Regions from separate parts of the Pseudomonas sp. S3_A09 genome, predicted to be linked through region 2. Evidence: predicted binding sites of a transcription regulator. Region 2 holds the regulator's gene; the other holds the start of a gene.
The links. The regulator FliA, encoded in region 2, starts transcription of late flagellar genes. The targets are predictions, from matches to a motif close to CTAAAGTTTNNNNNNNNNNNGCCGNTAA.
Positions count from the first base shown of each region.

Region 1 (4,209 bases), 360 kb from region 2:
CGCTGCGCGGCTGCCCCTGGATGCGCTGAACCAGCTCACCCAACGACTTGATGCCCTGCTGCTCCATCAGTTTGTTGAGACGGCTGGATACCAGGTACTGCTTGTTTTCACCGAGCAATATGCCACAGGCTTTTTCCAGGAAGACCCGGAACTGCTCGAAATCCAAATTACCCGTAGACAATGATACCGCCTCTTAAATCGTGTGACCGCCAGGGGAAATGCCCCCTAGCCGTGATCTGCTGCCTTGATCCGGTCGACTACCCGGGATGCCAGGTCATCAGGACGGAATTTGGCCAGGAAGTCATCGGCACCGACCTTCTTGACCATCGCCTGGTTGAATACCCCCGACAACGAAGTATGCAGGATGATGTGCAATTTTTGCATGCGTGGATCGTTGCGTATCTCGGCCGTGAGGGTGTAGCCGTCCATTTCCGGCATCTCGATGTCGGAGATCATCATCAAGAATTCTTCTTCCGGCTTCTTGCCGTCGTCCACCAGCTTGCGCAGGTAATCCAACGCTTGGCGACCGTCGTTGAGGGCCACTACCTCCACGCCGACGGTCTGCAGGCAACGGGTCACCTGTTTACGCGCCACCGAGGAGTCGTCCACCGTCAGCACCCGCAGGGAAACGGCCTTGTGCGCGGTTTCGGCGTCCACCACCCCCACGGAAATCGTTTCCGAGGTCGGCGCCACTTCGGCGAGGATCTTCTCCACGTCGATGATTTCCACCAACTGGTTATCCACCCGTGTCACCGCCGTGAGGTAGTGATCGCGACCGGTGCCCTTGGGCGGCGGATGGATCTCTTCCCAGTTCATGTTGACGATGCGCTCCACCGAGCGCACCAGAAAACCCTGGGTCTTGGTGTTGTACTCGGTAATGATAACGAACGGGCTCTCACGGTCCTGCAATCCTGCCGAACCCGTGGCCAGGGCCAGGTCAAGAATCGGGATCGTCGCACCACGGATGTTGGCAACGCCACACACCACCGGGCTGGACTTGGGCATGATCGTCAACTTGGGGCATTGCAGCACTTCCCGCACCTTGAACACGTTGATGCCATACAGCTGCTTGCCATCCAGGCGAAAAAGCAACAACTCCAGGCGATTCTGCCCTACCAGCTGTGTGCGCTGGTTTACTGAATCCATTACTCCTGCCATGCCTTGACTCCCACGCTGAACCTTTGGCCATACCTATAAGGGCAGTGACGCGCACCAACGCTAAACGGCACGGCCTTTGCTATTTATTGGTCATGGATATTAAAACGACAGTTTCCCGACGCCCCATCCTGACACGGTTTCGCAGATTGCTCTGCGCACCGCTGGTGTTGCTTGCCCTAGGCCTGGGCACTACGGCCCGTGCGGACAACGTCACCTTGCCTGATCTACTTATCGGCGTCACCCAAGGCTTTCTTGAGTTCACTGTAGAAGATTATCTGGCGACCACCCAGACACCGGGGCGTTATGAAATCCAGGTCAACCAACTGGACCCGCGCTTGCGCATGCCAAAGTGCGACAAGGAATTGACAGCCACCCTGGAAAGCCCCGCTCAGCCGATTGGCCGGGTGACGGTCAAGGTGCGCTGCGACGGCGCCTCGCCCTGGACGGTGTTCGTGCCGGCCCAGGTGAAGCTGTTCCGTGATGTAGTGGTGGTGGCTCGCCCACTCAAGCGCACCGGGATCATCGATTTTGAGGACGTTGTACTACGCGAACGCGACATCAGCATGATCAGCCAGGGCTACCTGACGTCCCTCGACCAGGCCATCGGGCAAAAATTGACCCGACCAGTGGTCACTGACCAAGTCATCACTCTGGTGCATCTTGAGCAAGCCGAGGTGATTCGCAAGGGCGACCAAGTGGTGATTTCCGCCAGCAGCGGTGCGCTTCAAGTGAAGATGCCGGGGGAAGCGCTGTCCAACGGCGGCATGAGCGAACAGATTCGCGTCAAGAACCTCAACTCCAACCGCGTGATCAAAGCGCGGGTGACAGCCCCTGGGCAAGTCGAGGTCGCGTTATAGATTACTGGTACAGGACGCTGGGTTTTCCTACACTGTGCATGAGAAGTGCCGTGCGGAGATTTATTGTCATTCGCGCCTAAAGTTTGTCCGGGTATGGCCGAAAACATGGCAAGCGTCCAAATACCCAGAGGTTTTTTGATCATGGTCATCGATTTCAGTCGTTTAAATAACACCCCGACCACGTCGGCCCCTACGCGAGCTACTGGCACCAAGGACAGCGTAGAAGCCAAGGCCCAGCCACTGCCTGCCAAGGCGGAACAGGCCAGCGCCAGCCAGAGCGGGGAATCCGTACACCTGAGCAATGAGGCTCAACAGTTGCAGAAGGTCACTGACTCGCTGCGCGATCAACCGGTGGTCAATAAAGCCCGTGTGGCCGAATTGAAACAGGCAATCGCCGATGGCAGCTATCAAGTCGACAGCAACCGTGTAGCCAGCAAGCTGCTTAATTTCGAAGCCGAGCGCTAGGCAAAGGCCTGCGCCGGGCTTTTGGACGCTTAAACCCCAAGGCCAGCCATGCATCACGACGAAAATCTGCTTCAACTGATCATTGATGATCTAGCGCCGACACAACAGCTGCTCGAGCTGCTCAGGGAGGAATCCCTGGCCCTCTACGGCCGAGACATGCCCCTGTTGGAAGAAATCCTGGCGCGCAAGCAATCGCTGATTGTCCTGCTGGAACAGCACGGCAAGAAACGCAGCCAGATCCTGACCAGCCTGGGCCTGCCGGCAGACCATGACGGCCTGGCACAGTTGGCCAGCCACTCCACGGTTGGCGATCAATTGCTGGCCCAGAGCAAAGAACTCAATCAATTGCTCACCCAGTGCCAGGAAGCCAACCTGCTCAACGGTCAGTCGATCCAGCTTCAGCAAGCCACGACCGCCAACCAGTTGCGCATACTTCACGGCGGCGAGCCCCCGGCGCTTTACAACGCTCAAGGCTCCACCTCGCGCCTGGTCAAGCCAAGCACCCGCAGCCAAGCCTGACGCCGGATTACAGCGCGACCTATCCAAGGCGCGCCACATACTGGCAAAATGCCCGCTCTTGCGTGTAGTCGTATTTTGTCTGGAGATGGAAGAACCGTGTTCAACGCCCTTAATGCGGAAGATGCTCCGCAGCCACCCAAGGTCCTCACCACCCCTCTGGAAATCGCCAGCACTTTGCGGATGCTGCAAGACAGCCATGACCCGCTGATCATCACCTTCCATGAACGCAGCCAGCGCTTCCAGAGCTACCTGGTGGACGTCAATCGGGACAGCGGCACCCTGGCCCTGGATGAAATGATCCCCCGTGACGGCGAACGCTACCTGGAAAACGGTGAACCCTTCCGCATCGAAGGCTTCCACGAGGGTGTACGCGTTGCCTGGGAAAGCAACGGCAGCCTGAGCATCAGCGAAAAGGACGGCCACCGCATCTACACCGGCAACATGCCCGACGAAGTGGTCTACCATCAGCGCCGCAATGCCTTCCGCGCCGCCTTGAAGCTGGCACAACTGGTCAACATCGAGCTGGGTGGCGAGAAGCTCAAGGCGCCTATCAGCGGCAAGCTGCTGGATATTTCCGCCACTGGCTGCAAATTGCGCTTTGAAGGGGATATCTCCGAGCGACTGCAACTGGGCCAGGTCTATGACCGTTTTATCGCCGCCCTGCCCTTTGGCAGCATGACCACCGCTGTCGAACTGCGTTACCTGCATTTCGAAGAGAAGATCAACACGACCTTCGCCGGCGTGCGCTTCCACAACATGAGCGGCTTGGTGCAGCGCCAGGTCGAGCGGTTCGTGTACCAACTGCAACGCGAAGCACGTCGCTTCGACAAAGACGACGATTTTTAACACTTAACGATCGCGGCAAAAAAAACGGGCAGATCCTGATGGGATCTGCCCGTTTTGCATTCAGGGGCGCGCCCTGCTCAAGTCGTGAGGATGCTCGTCTGGCCCCACAGGCTCAGGCGGCCCGACAAAGGCTGGCTCCTCCACTTCTGGGGCCGGCTCGGCTTCCGGCTCAGGTTCCGGGACCGCAGTTTGCATTTGCTCCTGCACCACCGCCTCATCCACCCGCGGATCAAGTGCCGCTACCAACGGCGAGCTGGACATGCTGTCGGGCATCGCCACGTGGTGCAACGGTGCATCGTCCACCTGATGCAGGTTGGTCACCGCTTTGGGCCGAATACGCCACACCAGGATCAACGCACACAGG
Region 1 is NZ_CP162752.1:1,137,656-1,141,864, forward strand. Features, by position in the region: gene cheR (protein-glutamate O-methyltransferase CheR) at 1-181, opposite strand, end outside; gene AB4N92_RS05370 (chemotaxis protein CheV) at 226-1,158, opposite strand; gene flgA (flagellar basal body P-ring formation chaperone FlgA) at 1,251-2,015, shown strand; gene flgM (flagellar biosynthesis anti-sigma factor FlgM) at 2,157-2,480, shown strand; gene AB4N92_RS05385 (flagella synthesis protein FlgN) at 2,529-2,999, shown strand; gene AB4N92_RS05390 (flagellar brake protein) at 3,096-3,845, shown strand; gene AB4N92_RS05395 (MFS transporter) at 3,906-4,209, opposite strand, start outside.
Region 1: a site for FliA is predicted at 2,092-2,119, ahead of flgM (flagellar biosynthesis anti-sigma factor FlgM). Genes of this name have one in related genera too.

Region 2 (4,209 bases):
GGCTCGGCCTCAGCCACTGGCTCGGGTGCTGCTTCTGCTACCGGCGCAGCCGACAGGTCGGCGGGCTCCGCATAACGTGCCAGCGCAGCCAACAGTTCCGGAGTGGCCGCGGTGATCGGGGCACGTTCGCGGACTTCGCTGAACATGCCGTTGACCGCATCCAGTGCTTCGAGAATCACGTCCATCAATTCCGAATCAACGTGACGCTCACCCTTGCGCAGGATGTCGAACACGTTCTCGGCAATGTGGCAGCATTCCACCAGCTCATGGAGCTGGAGGAAGCCGGCGCCCCCTTTTACAGTGTGAAAACCGCGAAAAATTGCATTGAGCAGGTTCGCATCATCCGGTCGGCTTTCCAGCTCGACCAGTTGCTCGGACAACTGCTCTAAAATTTCGCCGGCCTCTACAAGGAAATCCTGAAGGATTTCTTCATCGGCGCCGAAGCTCATGTGGGTGCTCCTTAGAAGCCTAAACTGGATAACAGGTCATCAACATCATCTTGACCCGATACAACGTCTTCACGTTTATCGGCATGAATCTGCGGACCTTCACCCTTGGCGAGATGTTTTTTTGGATCTTTTTCCGAGAGGATCGCTTCGCGGTCATGTTCAATGCCGGCAAAACGGTCAACCTGGCCTGCCATAAGCACCAATTTGAGCAAGTTGCTTTCCACTTCGGTGACCAACTGGGTCACACGCTTGATCACCTGACCGGTGAGGTCCTGGTAATCCTGGGCGAGCAGAATGTCGTTGAGGTTGCTGGAAACCGTGCGGTTTTCCTGCTCGCTGCGTGACAAGAACCCTTCGACCCGACGCGCCAACTCACGAAACTCTTCAGCGCCGACTTCGCGGCGCATGAAACGGCCCCAGTCGTTGCTCAGGGCCTGGGCTTCGTTGGCCATACCGTTGACCAGAGGCGTGGCGTTTTCCACCAGGTCCATGGTGCGGTTGGCCGCTGCCTCAGTCAGCCTGACCACATAGGACAGGCGTTCGGTGGCATCAGTGATCTGCGAGATTTCCTCAGCCTGGGGCATGTGTGGGTCAATCTGGAAATTGACGATCGCACTGTGCAGCTCGCGTGTGAGCTTGCCCACTTCCTGGTACAGGCCGCGATCACGGGTCTGGTTGAGCTCATGGATCAACTGCACCGCGTCGCCGAACTGACCTTTTTCAAGGCTTTCGACCAACTGGTGAGCATGCTTTTTCAGGGTCGACTCGAAGTCGGCCTGCGATGATTCTTTATGCTCCATAGCTCCCCCGTGGCAGCATCAATGACCGATGCGGTCGAAGATTTTTTCAATCTTCTCTTTCAAGGCCAATGCAGTGAATGGCTTGACCACGTAACCGTTTACCCCAGCTTGGGCGGCTTCGATGATCTGCTCACGCTTGGCTTCGGCGGTCACCATCAGCACAGGCAGGCCGCGCAGCTTTTCGTCAGCACGTACGTGGCGCAGCAAGTCGATACCGGTCATGCCCGGCATGTTCCAGTCCGTTACCAGAAAGTCGATGCTCCCGCTGTTGAGGATCGGAATGGCCGTAATGCCGTCATCCGCCTCGACCGTGTTAGTGAACCCAAGGTCACGCAACAGGTTTTTTATGATCCGCCGCATCGTTGAGAAGTCATCAACGATGAGGATTTTCATGTTCTTGTCCAATTCGACCTCCAAGCAGTCTTAAACGCGCCCAGCACCTGGACGCGCCATTTCAATCAACAGGCATTACACAAAAAGGACTGCCGAGGGCACCACGGGTCGAACCCGCGAAGGCTGGTCGCCCTCACGGTCTCGTCTGCAGTGTCCCCACACTGCCTGTCAGCGCGCTCGCCACTCTCCCAAACGCCCCCGCAAGCGGGCTGCGCACTGGCTGTGCAACTGGCTGACCCGCGACTCGCTGACCCCCAGGACCTCACCGATTTCCTTGAGGTTCAGCTCTTCGTCGTAGTACAACGCCAACACCAGTCGCTCACGCTCCGGCAAATTGGCAATCGCGTCCGCCAACGCCCCCTGGAAACGCTCATCTTCCAGGTCACGCGATGGCTCCATATGAGCGCTCGCGCCGTCCTCGTGCAGCCCTTCGTGTTCGCCGTCCTGCAACAGGTCGTCGAAACTGAACAGGCGGCTGCCCAAGGTATCGTTCAAAATCCCGTAGTAATCGTCGAGACTCAATTGGAGTTCGGCCGCAACTTCGTGATCTTTAGCGTCGCGACCGGTTTTTGCTTCAATTGCGCGAATTGCGTCACTGACCATGCGCGTATTGCGATGCACCGAACGCGGCGCCCAGTCACCTTTACGCACCTCATCAAGCATCGCACCACGGATACGGATCCCCGCATACGTCTCGAAACTCGCGCCCTTGCTCGCGTCATATTTGGTCGACACTTCGAGCAGGCCGATCATGCCCGCCTGGATCAGGTCTTCGACCTGGACGCTGGCCGGCAGGCGTGCCAGCAGGTGGTAGGCAATGCGCTTGACCAAGGGCGCGTAGCGCTCGATCAACTCGCCCTGACTGTCACGGGCAGACCTCTTGTAAGCGTTGTAGCCAGTCGCTGTCATAGCACGGGTCCTGCGCTCGTCTGATGCACCAATCGCTCGACGAAAAACTCCAGATGCCCCCGTGGGTTGGCGGGCAACGGCCAGGTATCGACCTTCTGGGCAATAGCCTTGAACGCCAATGCGCACTTGGAACGAGGGAACGCTTCGTAGACTGCACGCTGCTTTTGCACAGCCTTGCGCACACACTCGTCGTAGGGCACTGCGCCGACGTATTGTAAGGCGACATCGAGGAAACGATCCGTGACCTTGGTCAACTTGGCGAACAGGTTGCGCCCTTCCTGCGGGCTCTGGGCCATGTTGGCCAAGACGCGGAAGCGGTTCATGCCGTAGTCACGGTTAAGCAGTTTGATCAGGGCGTAGGCGTCGGTGATCGAGGTGGGTTCGTCGCAGACCACCAGCAACACTTCCTGCGCGGCGCGCACGAAGCTGACCACGGACTCGCCGATCCCGGCGGCGGTGTCAATCACCAGCACGTCGAGGTTATCGCCGATATCACTGAACGCCTGGATGAGGCCGGCATGCTGCGCCGGGCTCAGGTGCACCATGCTCTGGGTGCCCGAGGCAGCCGGCACGATGCGGATGCCACCGGGGCCCTGCAGCAGCACATCGCGCAGCTCGCAGCGGCCCTCGATCACATCGGCAAGGGTATGTTTGGGCGTCAGCCCCAGCAGAACGTCGACGTTCGCCAGGCCCAGGTCAGCATCCAACAGCATGACGCGACGGCCAAGCTCTGCCAGGGCCAGGGACAAATTCACTGACACGTTAGTTTTCCCGACGCCACCTTTGCCGCCGGTCACCGCGATCACCTGTACGGGATGCATGCTGCCCATTTTATTTCTTTACCTTGTCTTGCTTAGACGCAGGCTACATGGCTTGGCCGCGTGAATCGCTTGCAGACCATCGATGTAGATACATTTCACGGTGTTCATCCTGCCCTCAACCGACCCGTTTTGCCGGGTTGTGATAAAGGTCGGCGAACATATCAGCCATCGCTTCCTCGCTAGGCTCTTCTTGCATTTGCACGCTGACTGCACGGCTGACCAACTGATGACGGCGCGGCAGATGCAGATCATCCGGGATCCGCGGCCCGTCGGTCAGGTAAGCGACCGGCAATTCATGACTGATGGCCAGGCTCAACACCTCGCCCAGGCTCGCGGTTTCGTCGAGCTTGGTGAGGATGCAACCGGCCAGGCCGCAGCGTTTGTAGCTGTGATACGCAGCGGTAAGAACCTGTTTCTGGCTGGTGGTTGCAAGCACCAGGTAGTTTTTCGATTTGATGCCACGTCCGGCCAGGCTTTCAAGCTGCATGCGCAATGCCGGGTCGCTGGCTTGCAGGCCGGCGGTATCGATCAATACCACGCGTTTGCGCAGCAGCGGGTCGAGGGCGTTGGCCAGGGACTGGCCCGGGTCGACGTGAGTCACCGATACATTGAGAATACGGCCCAGCGTCTTGAGCTGCTCCTGGGCACCAATACGGTAGCTGTCCATGCTCACCAGCGCGATATTCTGTGCGCCGTATTTGAGTACGTAACGGGCCGCCAGCTTGGCCAGGGTGGTGGTCTTGCCCATGCCGGCAGGGCCGACCATGGCGATCACACCGCCCTCTTCCAATGGTTCGATTTCCGGGGTAACGATCATCCGTGCCAGGTGGGCCAGCA
Region 2 is NZ_CP162752.1:781,104-785,312, forward strand. Features, by position in the region: gene AB4N92_RS03715 (chemotaxis protein CheA) at 1-449, opposite strand, end outside; gene AB4N92_RS03720 (protein phosphatase CheZ) at 461-1,249, opposite strand; gene AB4N92_RS03725 (chemotaxis response regulator CheY) at 1,268-1,642, opposite strand; gene fliA (RNA polymerase sigma factor FliA) at 1,811-2,551, opposite strand; gene fleN (flagellar synthesis regulator FleN) at 2,548-3,381, opposite strand; gene flhF (flagellar biosynthesis protein FlhF) at 3,488-4,209, opposite strand, start outside.